One region of the Vibrio sp. R12-SW3-ISO1 genome, then DNA from elsewhere that is predicted to be linked to it. Evidence: riboswitches for the same ligand, from Rfam matches in the RefSeq annotation. Region 1 holds a riboswitch; the other holds the start of a gene.
What was found. A riboswitch is a leader RNA that binds a small molecule or an ion and turns the genes downstream of it on or off. The one in region 1 is predicted to bind thiamine pyrophosphate.

Region 1 (9,539 bases):
GACTGTACAAAGCAGCGCGCTAACGCAACCCGTTGACGCTGGCCACCAGAGAGCTCATGCGGCAATCGAGACAAATACTCCGCCACCCCCACCTGCTGTGCCGCTTGCACTACCGCCTGTTTCTGCGTTGCAGACAACTTCAAGCCGGGATCCAATCCAAGGCCGATGTTTTCCGACACGGTAAGGTGAGCAAACAAGTTGTGCTCTTGAAACAACATCGCAAACGGGCGCTGGTAAGGCGCCAGCCCGTTGAGCGTTTGACCTTGCGCTAAAATTTCACCGCTTAATGGTTCAATAAAGCCCGCCATCAAGGCGAGTAAGGTCGACTTCCCTGCGCCACTGGGTCCCATTAGCGCGACGATTTGCCCTGCCTCAACGTGCAGATCAAACTGAAATGACTCGGCATGATAATCGTAATGCAGGTCACTGAGAGTGAGCATAGTGACTCCTATTGGTGGGGGTAGAAGCAGAGCGAGAGCGAAATAGGCGTTCCATCAGCGCAAAACAACCCACACTCAAAAGCAGTAAAGTGACCGATACGACCGCCGCCGCGTCCATTTGGTAACTGCCGAGCAGTTGGAACAGGTAGAGCGGCAGCGTACGAAACTCCTGACTACCAAACAGCGCGATGGCACTGAGATCGCCCATAGAAAACATAAAGCTGATGGCAAACGCGTGCGCCAGCGGCCGTTTTAATGCGCGCCACTCCACCACTCGTAAACGGCGCCAACCGCGGATTCCAAGGGTTGCACAAAGGTACTGATACTGCTGCTCGAGTTGCAACATCGGCTGAGCCAAGGTTTTGATCACATAAGGCAGCCCCATTAACGCGTTGACCGCAACAACAACGACCAAGGCGTAGCTGAGCGCATCCGTCCACGAACGGAGCAGCAAAAAGAGCCCGGTCGAGATCACTAATCCTGGGGTCACCAGAATGATGGTCCCTAGCAGCTCTATCTTATCCGCGGTTTTCTCACGTTGATTGAGGCGCAGTCTTCGGCTCGACAATAAAATCGCCGTGCCCGCACTGACAGCGATAACGCTCGCCATGCTCGCCACTTTCAGTGACGCGCCAAGCGCGGACCAAAATCGGCCATCACTCAGCACATTCAGCGCCTGAGAATTCATACCACTGGCTAGTACCATCCCAAGAGGCGGCAACACTAACAGCAAGCTAAAACCTATCCAAGCGCCATCCCAGCACTTAGAGAATAGACTGTCTTTCACCACCAACGCAGTTGGTGCGTCGCTGCCCATCGAAATGGCAATAGGTCGAGCGAAACGTTGAATCGATAACGCCATTAAGCCACATAGCAGCATTTGCCAAATTGCCAGTAACGCGCCCGCTTGCAAATCAAAATCAAACTTGATCGCTTGGTAAATCGCGAGCTCAATGGTGGTCGATTTGGGCCCGCCGCCCAATGCCATAACAGTGGCAAAACTGGTAAAGCAGAGCATAAACACCAACCCGCAAACAGGCGCTAATTGCTGCCTCATCCGCGGCCATTCGACCCACTTAAACTTTTGCCAATGGCCCATGCCTAAGTGGGCGCACAGTTTGTGTTGCTCCGCCGGAATCGACTCTAGTGATTGCAGCAGCAAACGCGCCGCATAAGGAAGATTAAAAAAGAGGTGTGCGAGCAAAATCCCATGCAAACCGTAAATATTAAATGGCAACGAAAGATCCCACTGCGCAAGCTGTATCGCCAGCCAACCACTGCGCCCATAAATCGCAAGCAAGCCAAACACCCCCACCAAGACAGGCAGCACCAAAGTGGTCGTAAACAGCTTAAGTACCAAGGCTTTGCCGATAAACTGCCGCCGCGACAAAGCATGAGCAACGGGGATCGCCAAGCCGACACTGAGCAGCGTTGAGAGGAAGGATTGATAGAAGCTAAATTGGGTAACGTGGCGGTAATAAGGATCTTGCCAAATGACACGCAGATCGAGGGAAGGCGCTTGATTGAGCAATGCCAGCAGCGCAGAAACGACAAAGGCCGCGATCAAGATCGCGACCCATACGCCTAATTTAGGGACAGATTGCACGAACGCCCAACCTTAGAAGGTCAACGCGTTTTGCCATTCACGAATCCACGCTTTGCGGTGGGTAGCCACCTCTTCAGCGCTAAAGCTCAAGGCTTGGCTTGGCTTCGTCAGGCTTTGATACCCTTCTGGCAACGCAACGTCAGTGACTGGGTACATCCAGTTCCCTGTGGGCATGGCCGACTGAAAGTCATCGCTGAAGATAAACTGCATAAAGGCATCCGCCAACTCGCTGTTCGCGCTCGTTTTGACTTTGGCCGCCACTTCTACTTGAGTGTAATGACCTTCCGCGAAATTCGCCGCAGCGAACTTAGCATCATTTTCGGCAATCAGATGGTACGCAGGTGACGTGGTGTAAGAGAGCACCATGTCAGACTCGCCTTTTAAGAACATCGAGTACGCTTCTGACCACCCTTTCGTGACCGTCACTGTCTTTTTCGCCAACGCTTTCCACGCCTGCGGCGCTTCGTCGCCATAGACAGATTTCATCCACAGCATCAAACCTTGACCCGGGGTTGAGGTACGCGGGTCTTGGTAGATGACTGTTAAGTCGTCATTTGATTCCACCAGCGCTTTGAGGCTAGTCGGTGGCTCAGCCAAGGTCTCTTTGTTGTAGACAAACGCGAAGTAACCGTAGTCGTACGGCACAAAGGTCGTATTGGACCAGCCGCCTGGCAAGGTGACGGATGACGTATCGACGCTATGCTCAGCCAACAAACCGGTCTGCTGCGCTTCTGCCATCAAGTTGTTGTCTAACCCCAACACAATATCGGCTTTGCTATTGTCGCCTTCCAGTCTCAAGCGATTGAGGATAGAGACGCCATCATCCAAAGCTACAAAATTCAACGTACAGTCGCACTGTGCTTCAAACGCTTTTTTTACCACTGGGCCTGGGCCCCAATCGGCAGCGAAAGAGTCATAGGTATAAACGGTTAACGTATCGGCTGCGGTTGCAGAAAAAGACGTCAGTGCCGCGGCGGCACAAAGTGGCATAAATGAAGGGATAAAAGTGGATTTCACTGCTCGCTCTCCTTGTTGAGCCACGCAGGTCTGAGGGACAAACAGACGCCTGATGTCCTCGCTCAATTCCTACGCCAGCATTATCTGGTTCAGGTCTACGGGTCCCGAGCAAAGCTCGATCTCAGCGTCATTCAGTGAATGAATAGCTCCCCGATGAGGTTCGGCTTGATTGTAATAGGTCTGCCCGACAATAGCCATACTTGCGTGACGGCCCGCCAAGGCGCAATCACGAATCGTTACGTTGATCATAGCCCCAGCGCGCCACCAAGGATTGCTCGATGCCGAGGTGATCCAAAATGCGCGCGACCATAAAATCAATAAGATCGTCTATCGATTTGGGTTGATGATAAAAACCGGGCGCGGCCGGCATAATAGTGACGCCCATCTGCGAGAGCTTGTGCATGTTCTCAAGGTGCAAGGTTGAGAAAGGCGTTTCTCGAACCACCAGCAGCAATTGACCACGCTCTTTCATCACCACATCGGCGGCCCGTTCAATCAAATTATCGGACATACCATGAGCAATCGCTGCGACGCTGCCCGCCGAACAAGGGCAAACCACCATCTGCTTGGGCGCCGCTGAGCCAGAGGCCACGGGCGAGAACCAGTCCTCTTTGCCGCACACCACTAATTTAGCCGGGTCGCAGCTGAGATGGGCGACCAAGGCTTGCTTGGCGCTGTCTGGGTTGGCAGGCAGTTTTAATCCGTGCTCGGTGGCCAACACCACTCGCGCCGCCGATGAAACCAGTAGATAAACCTGATAGTCCGCGGCCAACAAGCACTGCAACAGACGCAGCCCATAAGGCGCGCCTGAGGCTCCGGTAAAAGCGAGGGTGATGGATTTTTCAGCCATTGTGCGTATCTCTTATTATTGGGCTAGTTGCGCTAACAGTTTGTCGTGAATTCCGCCAAACCCGCCGTTACTCATCACCAGAATCTGATCGCCGGGGCGAGCATGCCGAGCGATGCTGCGCACCAAGTCGTCGATGTCGTCAGAGACATAAGCGGGTTGCGCGCACTGCTCGGCAATCTCACTCACCGACCAAGTAATTGACTCAGGCTGAAAGAGGAACACTTCATCGGCCGCCTGCAATGAGGCCGCAAGCGTTTCTTTGTGCACCCCGCGTTTCATGGTTGCACTGCGCGGCTCCAACACCGCAAGGATTCGGGATTGACCCACCTTATTACGTAAGCCGCCCAATGTCAGTTCAATCGCCGTTGGATGATGAGCAAAGTCGTCATACACAGTGATCTCATTGACCTGCCCTTTTAACTCCAAGCGGCGTTTGGTATTAATAAAGCGCCCTAACGCCTCACAAGCGTGATCCGGAGTGACCCCCACATGACGCGCCGCCGCGATGGCCATCAACGCATTGCTGACGTTGTGATCGCCGACTAAATCCCACGTCACTCGACCCACTATTTCTCCCGCCAATAAGACATCAAAGACACTGCCATCTTGGGCCTGTTTTTGCGCTTGCCAGCCAGATTCACACCCTGTGTACTCTTGTTCGCTCCAGCAGCCACGGGCAATAACGTCTTGCAGCGCCTGGTCCGATTGAGGAGTAAACAGACGCCCATTGCCCGGTACGGTTCTCACCAAATGGTGGAATTGGCGCTTAATCGCTTCCAGATCATCGAAGATGTCTGCATGATCGAACTCAAGGTTATTCATGACCAAGGTACGTGGATGGTAATGAACGAACTTAGAACGCTTGTCGAAAAAAGCGCTGTCGTATTCATCAGCTTCAACTATGAAAAACGGGCTGTTGCCCAATCTTGCCGACAAACCAAAGTTGCCAAGCACGCCCCCCACGAGAAAACCGGGGTCATAACCGCAATCTTCCAGAATCCAAGCGAGCATACTCGATGTGGTGGTTTTGCCGTGCGTTCCCGCGACCGCCAGTACCCATCGGTCATGCAGCAGAAACTCTTGCAGCCACTGCGGGCCGGAGGTGTAACGCAGGTTGCTATCAAGCACATGCTCGACACACGGGTTACCACGGCTCATCGCATTACCGATCACCACCAAATCGGGCGCCGGATTTAACTGCGCCGGATCAAACCCTTCTATAATTTCAATACCTTGCGATTCAAGTAGCGTGCTCATGGGCGGGTACACATTGGCGTCACTGCCGGTGACTTTGTGCCCCAATTGACGCGCTAAAATTGCCGCTCCTCCCATAAAGGTGCCACAAATTCCCAAGATATGAATATGCATAGAGTGATCCTGAAAAGGCTAATTTGAAGTGCTCATTATGGCGATAATGGCTTGAAAAGCGAACCTCTTTGTCCTTGGGATGTGAAATCTTGGCACAATCGAGCAAAGTTTGTTCAAGATGAAAAACCGTGAAAATATTTGAATAATTACCAAAAAAATTGAGAGGTTAGACAGTTAGTTCGTTACCAATAATAAGATCATGGTTTTACAATTGCTCAAGGCAAAAACAAAAGCTCACGCATAGCTTCGTCCCTCTTGTGCCCCAATAATAAAATGGCAAGAGGTTGCCCAACTCCCCCCAAACTTATGCGATTTTAAGGAATAAACATGTCTGGAATGCGCACCCTTGGCGAGTTCATTGTTGAAAAACAGACGGACTTCCCCCACGCTAGCGGTGATCTATCATCCCTACTGTCGTCGATTCGCCTTGCGGCTAAAATCGTCAACCGCGAAATTAACGCGGCGGGCCTTGGTGATATCACCGGTGCCGTTGGTAGTGAGAACATTCAGGGCGAAGCCCAACAAAAACTGGATGTTTACGCGAACGAGAAGTTCAAAGCAGCACTTGAAGCACGTGATCAAGTGTGTGGCGTAGCAAGTGAAGAAGAAGATGAGGCGGTCGCGTTCAATAAAGAACTGAACAAAAATGCCAAATACGTGGTATTGATGGATCCACTCGATGGCTCTTCTAACATCGATGTTAACGTCTCTGTCGGAACGATTTTCTCTATCTATCGCCGCGTCTCTCCTATCGGTACCCCACCGACAGAAGAAGACTTCCTTCAACCAGGCAACAAGCAAGTCGCGGCCGGTTATGTGATTTACGGTTCATCGACCATGCTTGTCTACACCACTGGCAATGGCGTCAATGGCTTTACCTACGATCCATCGATCGGTACGTTCTGCTTGTCTCATGAGAATATGATGGTGCCAGAAGATGGCCGCATCTACTCAATTAACGAAGGTAACTACTTCCGTTTCCCAATGGGCGTGAAAAAGTACATCAAATTCTGCCAAGAGAACGAACCGAATGACGGTCGCCCGTACACGTCTCGCTACATTGGCTCTTTGGTGTCGGACTTCCACCGTAACCTACTGAAAGGGGGCATTTACCTGTACCCAAGCACGCAAAGCCACCCGAACGGCAAACTGCGTCTTCTTTATGAGTGCAACCCAATGGCGTTCATTATTGAGCAGGCGGGCGGTATTGCCTCAGACGGTGAGAAACGCATCATGGATATTGAACCCACAGAGCTGCACCAACGTGTGCCTTTCTTTGTTGGCTCAAAAAACATGGTCAAGAAAGTCGAATCTTTCCTCGCAGAATACAAAGACCAATAAGGCTCAGCTATTCTCTTCAAGGCGCTCACTGAGCGCCTTGTTTTTTATGAACTTCCATCGCTTCCCCAGTCGCTGCGCTTCACAATCGGTGTTTTCTTGACCAAGCTCTCATCGTCCGTCATTTACAAAAAACCAAGTTTAGCGGTAAGGTATTTGCCTACATATCGACCAATAACAAGGAAGCTTGCCCATGAGTCTTAATCACGTCCCTGCAGGGAAATCACTCCCGGATGACATTTATGTCGTCATCGAAATTCCGGCCAATGCCGATCCGATCAAGTACGAGGTCGACAAAGATTCTGGCGCGGTATTTGTGGACCGCTTTATGTCCGCGCCTATGTTCTATCCATGTAACTATGGCTATGTGAATCACACACTCTCTTTAGATGGTGACCCGGTTGATGTCCTAGTGCCGACCCCTTATCCCTTGATGCCAGGTAGTGTGATTCGCTGTCGCCCTGTCGGTGTATTGAAAATGACCGATGAATCAGGTGAAGATGCCAAAGTGCTCGCCGTGCCGCACAGTAAAATCTCCAAAGAGTACGAGCACATCCAAGATGTCGGTGATATTCCTGAGCTGCTCAAAGCGCAAATTACCCACTTTTTTGAGCGCTACAAAGAGCTCGAAAGCGGCAAATGGGTCAAAGTGGAGGGCTGGGAAGACGTCGCTGCCGCGCGCCAAGAGATTCTGGAGTCGTTTGAGCGCGCGAGTAAGTAATCCTCACCCAACCGCCGTGACTCATTAAATAACAGAAAACGGCCAGAGCAGCGAAACTCTGGCCGTTTTCTTTATCGGCATTCAACCATTAAAAACCCGAACCTGCCGTGGAATTACGCCCTGAGACATAGTCTTGCTGGAAGAAGGGGTCAAGACGGTCGCACACCCCATAATAGGGTTTGCCCATCACCCCAAGCATGTAGGCGTTTTGCTGACAATATTGACCGCGACCTTGCTCATACCCTGTCAAATAGGCGGCATAACGGTCGTCGTTCAAATAGCCAGCTTGATCCGCTTTGGCTAACTTGGATTGCGACAAGTTCAGTAAGCCGTTTTCACCGCGATCAACACCGAACTGATACCAATCTTGATCGACGTTAGACGTTGGCGTAGTGACAGTGGTACAGCCTGTGAGTAGCAGGGCGATACACACCCCGACGGGTGTGATGGTACGTTTCAGCGCTGACATAGGGCTCTCCTTATTGAACACTTATTCTCACCATAAAGTGGCGCTAGACGCGCTGGCACCAATCGCCCGACGCAATCAACACATCCAATTGGCTGACATCTTGGTAGAGGTAAATCCAAGCCTGACCAAACGGCGTATCTATGCGCTCTCGGCGATACTCTACCGGCACATCTTCTAGTTCATCTATACGTGCGAGCGTGACATCATCGATCAAATAGACTTCACCTGAGATCGAATCATGTCCTTCAATCACCGCCGGATAGGGCCCCAAATCATACAGCGCATAAAAGGGCGGTGTATCAAAGTGACCCAAACACTGCGAGCCAGCTAAAAAATCTTGGTTCGACTCCCCTTTGCGCAAGGTGCCATAAACAAACAATAGATGTTGCACTGCCCGCCCCTATTTCCTTTCTCTGCCTGAGTGTGTCTCAACGTCGGCTCTGTGTTAGAGCCACTATTAATCAAACTCAAATTGATAGAGCAGATCCACAGCGCTACTCACACCAGAGACCGCCTCTAAATAAAGATCCTGCATTAAGCGGTAACGCACCGTAAACTCGCCCACCGAGTCAAAAATGCCGACCCCATATTTAACCTGCAAGCCAGGGAGAATATAACCACTCACCGTGACCTGAGAATCATCACCCGAGCCCGCGGTATCCAACTGCAGATCCTGAACGCCAAAGGCTTCGCCAATTTCGCCCACCACTTTGCCGCTTTTCGCTAGGCTCAAACCAATGAGTGTGGTGGTCATCGCGTTGCCGCCTGCTTCGCCATCAATGTCTTGACCACGCAATAGATAGGATAGCGCATTCGCTTGCGGCATGGCGGGATCTGAGAAGATGGTGACCGATGGCTCATCGGCCGGTCCAGTCACTTTGACCCCGGCCGTCACGTCGTCTTGGGTGTTATCGGGATTTCGGATCGCGGTGATCTGCACATAGGGCTGATCCACTGGCCCATTCATCAAAATCTTACCTTCACTAATGACCAAATCTTGACCAAAGGAGCGATACGAACCATCGACAATGTTGATTTCACCTTGGACAAACGGACCTTTGTCTTTTTGCGCCACATTCAAGTTGCCTTTCAGTCCGCCTTCAAGCCCAAACGCCACCAGCTTGAAGTCATCGCCAATGCTGATATTAATATTGGTTTCGAGATTAAACGGCACTTCGGTGGCGTTCTCAACCGGTTGGAGATCTTTATCAAGTAACACTTGATCATCTGAGACACCAATGGCACTCGGCGGTAGCTCTTCGACGATAATACGCCCCCAAGGCAGATGAATGCTTCCATCCACGCGCGCCAATTTAGGCGAGGCCGATATCGTCATATCCGGCTGCACTTTCAGCGCCACCATAGGCGGCACATTGACCAGCAGCTCTTCAGCGTACACTCGCAGTTGCGCGTTCCAGTTACTTAGCTCACGCCACTCGGCTTCACCGGAGAGTTCCAAATCGCCATCTGGCGTGGTCAATTTTGCCGCGAGCAGCGCATCATAACCGTTGAGTTCGAGGCTCACTCGACCTGAATCCACTTCTACCGGAGAGAGCTCCCCTTTCAGCGACATCTTATCGATCAGCAGTTGCCCCTCGACTTTCGGTTGCGTTACCGCACCGCTGATGGCGAGATCGGTACTGATGGTCGATTTTAGCTCACTAAAATCGCCGATTAATGGCGCAAGAAAATCAATGTGGAACGGAGTTAACGCGAGCTTGGCGTCGATC
Region 2 (9,539 bases), on a different contig from region 1:
AGATAGAAACCTTGGCCGATCGCGCAGCCCATTTTGAGTAGATCCCGCTGATGGGCAGCGGTTTCAACGCCCTCAGCAACCACAGAAACACCAAGCTCGTTGCCAAGCGAGATAATGTTTTTCAGCAATACCGACGAGGTGGCGTTATTGGCATAATCGATAACAAAACTGCGATCGATTTTGAGCGTTTGAAACTCGAAATCTTTCAAGTAAGAGAGTGATGAAAAGCCGGTACCGAAATCGTCCAATGCCACGCGCACACCCAGTTGCTGTAACTCTTTAAAAATCACCTGCGCGAGCTCGGTATTCTCAATCATCACGGTCTCGGTGATTTCCACCTCTAAGTAACGTGTCGGAACGCCGGACTGGACAATGACCTTTTTCAAACTGTCAAAAAAGCCCGGATGTTTTAAGCTCTTCGCGGAAATATTCACCCCCACCACCCCGGTTTCGACGCCGTCATCTAACCACTTTCTCTTGGCTTGCAGCGCTTTGCGCATCACCAACAAATCAAGCAGGCGAATCAAACCGGTGGATTCGGCTACGGGAATAAAATCATTGGGGTACAACCGCCCTTTGGTGGGATGGTTCCAACGCACTAAGGCTTCAACGCCGACCACTTTCTCATCGTTCAACTGCCACTTGGGCAGAAAGTGCAGCTCGAATTCATCACGCTCAATCGCTTTATTGAGATCGCTCTCGGTCTCTTTTTGCGACATCGCAATGCGGTTGAGCTCTTTGGAGTAAAACTGAAAATTGTTTTTGCCCATCGCTTTGGCGTGATACATGGCGTTGTCCGCGTAGCGTAGCAGGCTATCTTGCGTCGCACTGTCTTCGGGATAGAGCGAAATACCAATACTGGCGGACACATTCACCGCCACACCCTCTATATGAAACGGCTGCTGCAAGGTATCTATCAACTTCGAGGCGATACGGTTGGCAACACTGATTGCGCTATTGACGCTGTTTAAGTGACTCAGTACCACCACAAACTCATCGCCACTGAAGCGCGCCGACAAGTCGGTGATGCGAATGCTGCTCTCAATCCGCTTTGCGACTTGCTCAAGCAAGCGGTCGCCCATCTCATGCCCATAGAGATCGTTGACGTCTTTAAAATGATCTAAATCGATGAACAGTAAAGCAAACGGCTTTTTCGAGCGGTCAGCGTTGAGGATGGATTGGCCTAGTCGGTCTAAAAACAGTGCTCGGTTTGGCAACCCAGTTAAAGGGTCGAAGTAAGCTCGGTTGTGCAGTTGCTCATTTTTCTCCTCTATTGCGGCTTTGGCTTGCGTGAGAGAGTGGAGCAATTGATCGCGGTTTTTCTCATAGCGGTGCTGCAATCGTATCGAGTAGGCAGCAATCACAATCACCGCAATAATCAGGGTGATGCTGGTTTGCGTGTAATTGGAAATCCCAGATTCATAACTGGCTTTGATCACGCGCTGGATCTCATCCGCTTGGCTGGCAAACTCCAAAAATTGCTCGTCGCGTCCGGCGCTTAAAAACGCATCCGCTCGCTGCGCCTGAATTTTTTGGTAGGTGGATTCCACATGAAGGCGGAATTGCGCCAGCGTTTTGCGAAGCTCAACCAGACGCTCACGTAATTCGTTGTCCGTGACTGGCTCATAATTGCCCATGATGCTCTCGCCGCCTTCAAGCAGCGCGACCACATGCCAATCAGCGATTTCTAAGTAGTACCACACTTCCTGAATCGACTGAGCGGTATCGCCCGACATGATCTCATCAAACCAAAGATAGGCCAGCGTGCCGTTGACTTTAATTTCAGCGGCCGCTTCCGCAAGCGGGGACTTTTTCACTAAAAGATGGGTCGCTTGGGTCACTAGCGCCGACGTAAACGTGATCACCAACAAGGCGAGAATGGAAGTAAAAATGAATTTGCGCTTCATAGCATCACACGAACGTTTACCCACGTATTTTGCGGGCAGGAATAAAAACATAGGCGAGTCAGCCTAGTGAAGAAATGTTACAACCCCATGAAGATATTCAGTGTAGTTATTACTGATGAGTGATTGATGAATCTTTGGTGACAGTCCACATGAAGATATTGAGCTCAAAAGTGCTAGCTCGTATAGTCGCGGTATGTTGATTCTTCCTTTGTGCTCAACCATGACTTTTCGATTGCGTTCGACTGTTCTTGCTTCTGTATGCCTAGCGCTGATGAGTACCACGGCACACGGGAAAGATCTGATCAAAATTGAAGGGTCGAGTACCGTGTACCCGATCACTCAAGCCGTCGCCGATCACTTTATGCGTGCCGAGCGGCACAACACCCAAGTGGTGGTGGGCATCACTGGCACAGGTGGCGGATTTCGTAAGTTTTGCCGAGGCCGCACGGATATTTCTAACGCCTCTCGCCCGATTAAAGAGAAAGAGCGAGCGCTGTGTGAGATCAACCACATCGACTATATTGAGCTCCCCGTCGCACTCGATGCGATAACCGTGGTGGTGAACAAAGAAAACCAGTGGATCGATGCGCTCTCTCTTGATGAACTGAAAACACTCTGGGAAAGCACCGCTGAACGCACGATAACTCACTGGCAGCAAGTCAATCCGCACTTCCCTGATCGCCCCATCGTCCTGCACGGCCCTGGATCAGACTCAGGCACTTATGACTATTTTGTTGAGGTGGTGCTGGATGGCAAAGCGAGTCGACAAGACTACACCGCAAATGAAGACGATGAAGCCTTAGTCGCCGAAGTGGCCGCCGATCCCAACGCCATGGCGTTTATCGGCTTTGCTTACTATTTGCAAAATCAAGACAAGTTGAAAGCGATCGCCATCTCTCCCTCTGGCTTCAACGCGGTCAAACCCAGTGTCGAGAACGTGATTATGGGACGATACACCGCACTTTCCCGTCCTCTGTTTATTTACGTGAACAAACAGGCGCTAGAGAAGCGGCCATCACTGAAACGCTTTGTCGATAGTTATATCGACAGAGACAACATCAACAAAGTTGTCTCCCACTCTGGCTATATTCCTCTCTCTAATGATCGCTATGACGCGGCGCGTTTTATTCTCAACTCTAGCCGCTCTGGCTCGGTCTCGATGCCCAAATAAGGGCCCTTATGTTGTGACTGCACACCATCGCGATTAACGTACATTTTGGTGACCAGAGAAAAAGTGGTGCACAGGCCCATGTCCTTGACCAATAGAGAGTTCATCGGCATGCGCGATGGCTTGTGAGATGTATTGCTTGGCCAAATGGACCGCTTTGTGCAGCCGATACCCTTGGGCAAGATAGGACGCAATGGCCGATGACAACGTGCAACCCGTGCCATGAGTATTATGAGTGGTGACTCGTTTAGCGCGAATCAATTCACTGCCACTCCTTTCAATCAGCAGATCGTTGCTGCTTTCGCCCTCTAAATGCCCCCCTTTAAGAAGCACTGTTTTGGCGCCCAAGGCGCGCAGGGCGTCAATCATCGCTCCCATCTCCTCTTCCGATGTCGGCGTTGCTCGCCCAGTCAGCGCAGCCGCCTCGGGTAAGTTTGGTGTGATCATATCGGCAAGCGGTAGCAACTCTTTCTTAAGCGCACCCACCGCACTCGCGTGCAGTAAGCTGTCACCACTGGTGGCCACCATCACCGGGTCCACCACTAGAAACTTGGGCTGATACGCCGACAAACTTTGTGCCACGACACGGATGATTTCAGCGTCAGCCAGCATGCCAACCTTCACCGCCACGACATTGAGATCGCTCAATACCGCATCGAGCTGCGCTTGAACATGGTCGATAGGGATAGGATGAATGGCGTGAACGCCACAGGTATTTTGCGCGGTAATTGCCGTAATAACGGAGCAGGCGTAACTGCCTGTTGCACTGATCGCTTTGATGTCGGCTTGGATGCCCGCGCCGCCGCCACTGTCGGAGCCAGCGATGGTTAGGACAATCGGAGTTTGAGGGTCATAAAATGCGGTTTGGTTCATCGGTGTTCCTCACGCACGCATCAGGAACTGTGTGCAGAGCGCGTTGGCCAAGCACAACACATAACGGGCGAGATTGTGGCGACCCCACGACACCGCGTTATGAATAGTTCCCTACGTCAGTGCTAACTGAATCAGGTTCAACGGGTCTCGCGATGCGATCTCAGCCCTCCTTCTATGCTTCTACGACAGGCTCGTTAATCAAGCTATCGTTATGATTCGAGCAGAAGGAACGCTCCCCGACTATGTCGCCAACCTTAACCCTGTGGTAGCGCAGATGCAACCTATTCAGATCACTTAAATAACCCGAGTGAATCGAGGAGTGGGCGATACGAACGCGACGTTTGGCACACAGAACATTATCGTTTACTCTTAATTTTATAAATTTTCGTTATTGATTTGACGGTTATGCTCAATCCACTCTGGCTCAAAACGTTTCAAACCTTGGTCGAGACCGGCCACTTTACTCATACCGCAGAAAAGCTGTTCATGACTCAGCCCGGTGTCAGCCAGCACATCAAAAAGCTCGAACAGGCTTGCGGCTACCCACTGATTGCGCGTCACAACAAGAGCTTTGAAGTAACGGAACAAGGCAGACAGGTCTATCAGTACGCAAAGCAGCGCGCCAAACAAGAAACAGACCTGATTGCTTCGTTATCTCAGGATGACGCGCATCGAGGTGAGGTGTCGGTCTCTTGCTCTGGCGCGTTGGCGCAGCTTATCTACCCGCATCTGCTCGATTTACAGTGTGAATTTGCACAACTGGTCGTCAAGCTGGAAGTCGCCCCCAACCGCAAGATCATCGACGATTTGGCTGAGGGACGCGCCGATTTGGGCCTTGTCACCCACATTCCGCTCGACCCGAGAATCGAAGCGCAGGAGATAGGTCAAGAAACCATGTGTTTGATTGTGCCGGCAAACGTCGACGAGCCTATCACCCCTGAACTTCTCCTTGAGATCGGTTTAATTCGCCACCCCGACGCGGAGCACTATCTCTCGCTCTACTTTTCGCAGTGTGGCGACAAAGCGCTGGCAGGGATTGATATTCGCGCCCTGCGCACCTCGGGCTACATCAACCAACTCAGTCAAATTCTTCTGCCAGTCGCCAAAGGGCTCGGTTTTACGGTGCTGCCACACAGCGCATTCAGCTCTTTCACTTTGCGCGATCAACTTGCTGTGCATCAGCCAAAGAAAGCTGTCGTCGAGACCCTGTATTTGGTGAGCAAGAAACAAAGAGCGTGGCCAGCCCGTTTTCATACGGTGGTGGATAAGTTGACGGACGTGATCTCGCTATAACGCAACGCACTGCCATAGCCAAAATTTTCGATAGGCTTGAAACGCAAAATGGAGCCCAAGGCTCCATTTTTGCTGCTGCTTCAACGCTCATTATCGTCGTTTATTTGAGGTCATGCCTCTAAGACGTCTTCGCCAGCGAGTTCAGATATAATCAGTAGATCGGACTCATCCAGTTTAAGCCCCAGCATAGGGAGACCATGCTGAGCACTCCAACAACATAAGAAGACCACACAACCTAATGCTACCCAAAGTAGTGATACCATAGCCTAACCTCCTCCTCAGTTATCATCACCGTACTTGATAACCTAAAGGTGCCACTTCTCTCATCAGAAGGCGCTCAGATAGACTTTATTCTTTTTACGTTGGGGCGTCTGCGCCAATAGAAATGGGTTAGATTCGCCGGGTCAATCGCTCAATGTCGTATTGTTATCTGGAGTTTATTCGGATTAGAACACCTTAAGGTTATGCTGAGTACTCTTTCAATATAGGGATTGCGATTGTGAAGCGCAACACTCTTTGCGGTGAACACACGAAACCTTGACGTTTTTTATGCGAGCGATCGCATAAATATGCCAATGTGGATATCGGCAATAAAAAATGGGCGCTCGTGGCGCCCATCTTGATGCGAATGATTGTTGATGCAAACAGTGAGACAGCTTAAGCGCCAATAACGCCGCCATCTTCACGGGTAATGGCAACGATGGTGGAGCGAGGCTTGCTGTCACCACCACCTGGATAGTGAGAAGGCGCACCTTTCTCGCCCGGATGCTGAACCCCCACAAACATGGTTTTGTAGTCGGCGGAGAAGGTCAGCCCCGTGATTTCACAGGCAATTGGCCCCGTCAAGAAACGTCGCACTTCACCAGTATTAGGATCGCCGCACAACATTTGGTTGTTCCCTTGACCTGCAAAATCGCCCTGATTTGAGTAGTTTCCGTCCGTTTGAATCCACAAACGACCAGCTTTATCAAAACCGATACCATCCGGACTATTAAACATGTTGTCGGCGTTGATGTTGTCACTGCCCGCGTAGAGCGAATCTTTGTGCACCGTTGGGTTGCCAGCAATCAGGTACAAATCCCAATCAAACTCTGCTTGGGTGTGATCGCCCGAGGTCGGTACCCAGCGAACAATTTGTCCGTAGTGGTTTTCAGCGCGAGGGTTAGGACCACCGACAGGTTGGCCCTCTTTTACGCCGCGGTTTTTGTTGTTGGTGAGGGTACAGAAGACGTGTTGGTTGTCTGGGTGCACCGCCACCCACTCTGGGCGATCCATCGTGGTCGCGCCAACTTGAGTCGCAGCGCGACGTGCAAAAATCATCACCTCGGCTTGATCGTTAAAACCGTTCTCTTTAGTCAGGCCATTTTTGCCGTACGTCAGTTCAATCCACTGGCCTTTGCCTTTCAACTCGTTGTCGTCCATCTCGAACTTGGCGACATACAAGGTGCCCTCTTCAAGCAAGTTGCGATTAGCAGCATCATTGCCCGGTTGGTAGCGATCGCGAGAGACAAATTTGTAAATGTGCTCCCCACGCTCATCATCACCTAGGTACACCACGACATGACCATCATCGTTGATCAACAGTGCCGCATTCTCGTGCTTAAATCGCCCGAGTGCAGTGCGCTTAAGCGGCGTCGACGTCGGATCGTTTGGATCGATCTCCACAACCCAACCAAAACGGTGTGGCTCATTCGGATGCTTAGCGACATCGAAACGCTCATCGGTGTCATGCCACTGGTAGCTGCTCTTCGCCGCTTTGATTCCGTAACGCTTATGATCGTCGCTCAACTCAGCCGTCGTACTGGTACCGAAATAGCCGTGGAAGTTCTCTTCACAGGTTAAGTATGTACCCCAAGGCGTTTGACCGTTGGCGCAGTTATTAAAGGTGCCGAGTGGCGCTAAGCCTGAAGGATCCAATTTGGTTTTCATCAACGCATGACCCGCCGCTGGGCCTGTCAGGCGCATTTCTGTGTTAGCGGTAATACGGCGGTTGCGTTTCCCCGCTTTATCCACTTTCCACTCTCCGCCGGATTTGACGATTTCGAACACCGTCACACCGTGTGCCGCTTGCGCTTTTAATACGTCGTCCGCCGTCATCGCTTTACCGCCATGTTCGAACAAGTATTCGTAATTGGTGTATTCGTTGTTCACCGCAATAACAGCGCGATCGTCACTGATAGGGAATAGGCTCATCCCGTCGGTGTTGTCACCAAACTGACGCGCTTGCGCGGCTGAACCTTGCTTACCGCTTTGATCAAACTCTGGCGCATCAGCAAAAATAGGATCACCCCAAGAGAGAAGCGGCGTGGCTTTATAACCTTTAGGTACGATGATCGCATCTTTTGTCGAGGCAGGCACCGCTTCGAAGTTGAGCAAACGACTATCACTCGATGCCGCTATCGCTTTCGCGATCGGGTTGAGGGAAAGAAACGCCCCTGCACTGACGGCAGCGGTTCCGGCTAAGAAACGACGACGAGATAGTCGCGCTTCGATCATCTGGCTGAATTGTGAATCCTGTTCATCACGATCCCACATTGCTGACTCCTTGCTGAGTTATCATTATATAAGCGAGCAAATGGTAGGCGAGTAAGGTTACACATCAGTTAAGGTTTTGTTTAACAAATACAAAGTAAAGATGATGCTTTTACTTCGATTACATGACAAGACCAATAAATGGCGATCTCAGTCACATGTAAATTAGAAATTACGCCAATTTCGCGAAAAATTTGTGATCAAAACACTGGTGTTTCGCGCATTTCGCCGCTAAATTGAAATTGTTCATGAGGAACTAGATTCACATCTGCTCAATGAAGAGCATGGTATTTAACGTGAGGGATTATCATGAAGAAAATGAGAAAAGCACAATTGCATCGTGTTCGTATTCAATACTGGAAAGATTCGAACAAAAACACGAACAGCAAATCTCAATAACTGTGCAACCCCAACAAAGCTGGCTTAACCGCCAGCTTTAGTAGTTTTATAGGCCCCCGTTTTCACCCACTTGAGCATTACGCTGCTCTATGATGACTGGGAAACAGTGACGCCAAGCCATTCACCACGCCCAATGTCTCTTTCGAATAAATGTGCTTGTCTTTGTAACCGACAAATTGCACTAAGCGCACCTTGCCTGAAAGCAGCACTTGGCGTAACACTCGATTGACCATCTGCACTTCGATCAACGTATCGGATTCCAACCGCGTCACGGGCTGTAAGCTGGCGAGATCAATATTGATCACCACGTCGTCACAATGCGACAAGTAGTGGCTCAACTGCTGCTTCACAGTAAAACGAGAGCGAAAGTGGCACTCGTTGACGGACAACCAATCACAGCCGAGATCTTCTGCATAATCAAGTAGCTTCGGATCTTGATTGTCCGAGTCCACACCAAGGCAGAACAAGCGGCTTTGCTGACTGCGCTGCAAGATAAAATGAAACAGCGAGCCTTTCTCAGGCTCTAGAGTCGGTTTGATATCCAAGCTGCGGCTGATATGGATAAACCCCAGCTCTCTGCCTTGACTCGCCACCATCGGCAGCGCATGCAGTAAGCTTTCACCGTCATTGGCAAAGAGCACAGGTAAACTGGCCGATTCCATCAACGCCGCAACGGTATCAAGCAAGCGATGTTTGGCCGCTTGTTGGAGATTGAAATGACCGCCATAGCCAATATTGGTCGAGACTTTGTCTGCCAACCAATCGTAGAGCTCTTCCAAGCTCTGGTTGGCCATATCAAACTCTACTTGGCTCATCGGTTTGATCTGTTCACTGACACTGAGCAAGGTGAGTTTGTCGCAACAGAGCCCAGTAATACTGTGTAGCTTGCGCCGTTGAAATAGCCTAAACATATCCTTTACCTTTCAGGAGGCAGAGCTCTCGCTGCCTGCAATACATGAAGTACAATTTTTTGCTCGTTCATCTCAACGCGATGAGCCGGTGCCATCACCGACACAGCGCCAACAAGTTTGCTGCCCTTTAACACCGGCGCGCTGATACCAGACACCCCGGGATCAATTTCAGAGGTACTGACCGCATACCCTTGGGCTCGAATCGCGTCCAATTTGGTCTGCCAAGCGTCCCATTGCGACTCTTGGCCAAAATAACGCAATATTTTCTCGCAGCGCGCACTCGGCATATACGCCAACATCACTTTCGATGAGGCGCCATGCAGCAGCGGCTGACTCTGCCCTTCGACATAACTGCACCTAAGCGCTTGCATGCTCTCTTTTCGGCTGACGCACAGTGCACGATAGCCAACAGGCACCATGTAAGCGGCCATTTCGCCCGTCTGCTTTTGTAAGCGT

Region 2: linked by a shared signal. The riboswitch ahead of thiD (bifunctional hydroxymethylpyrimidine kinase/phosphomethylpyrimidine kinase) and the one ahead of thiB (thiamine ABC transporter substrate binding subunit) in region 1 are both predicted to bind thiamine pyrophosphate.

The regions. Positions count from the first base shown of each region.
Region 1 covers NZ_JCBDGK010000011.1:24,013-33,551, reverse strand. The annotation lists gene thiQ (thiamine ABC transporter ATP-binding protein) at 1-440, opposite strand, end outside; gene thiP (thiamine/thiamine pyrophosphate ABC transporter permease ThiP) at 424-2,046, opposite strand; gene thiB (thiamine ABC transporter substrate binding subunit) at 2,059-3,036, opposite strand; TPP riboswitch at 3,113-3,226, opposite strand; gene AC6R0R_RS03045 (flavin prenyltransferase UbiX) at 3,290-3,913, opposite strand; gene mpl (UDP-N-acetylmuramate:L-alanyl-gamma-D-glutamyl-meso-diaminopimelate ligase) at 3,929-5,281, opposite strand; gene fbp (class 1 fructose-bisphosphatase) at 5,609-6,622, shown strand; gene ppa (inorganic diphosphatase) at 6,813-7,340, shown strand; gene AC6R0R_RS03025 (DUF2799 domain-containing protein) at 7,429-7,809, opposite strand; gene AC6R0R_RS03020 (gamma-glutamylcyclotransferase family protein) at 7,853-8,200, opposite strand; gene tamB (autotransporter assembly complex protein TamB) at 8,267-9,539, opposite strand, start outside.
Region 2 covers NZ_JCBDGK010000048.1:34,638-44,176, forward strand. The annotation lists gene AC6R0R_RS15305 (putative bifunctional diguanylate cyclase/phosphodiesterase) at 1-1,907, opposite strand, end outside; gene AC6R0R_RS15310 (PstS family phosphate ABC transporter substrate-binding protein) at 2,128-3,078, shown strand; gene thiD (bifunctional hydroxymethylpyrimidine kinase/phosphomethylpyrimidine kinase) at 3,112-3,948, opposite strand; TPP riboswitch at 4,040-4,197, opposite strand; gene AC6R0R_RS15320 (LysR family transcriptional regulator) at 4,354-5,241, shown strand; gene AC6R0R_RS15325 (hypothetical protein) at 5,352-5,504, opposite strand; gene AC6R0R_RS15330 (PhoX family protein) at 5,899-7,776, opposite strand; gene AC6R0R_RS15335 (arginase family protein) at 8,250-9,083, opposite strand; gene AC6R0R_RS15340 (IclR family transcriptional regulator) at 9,089-9,539, opposite strand, start outside.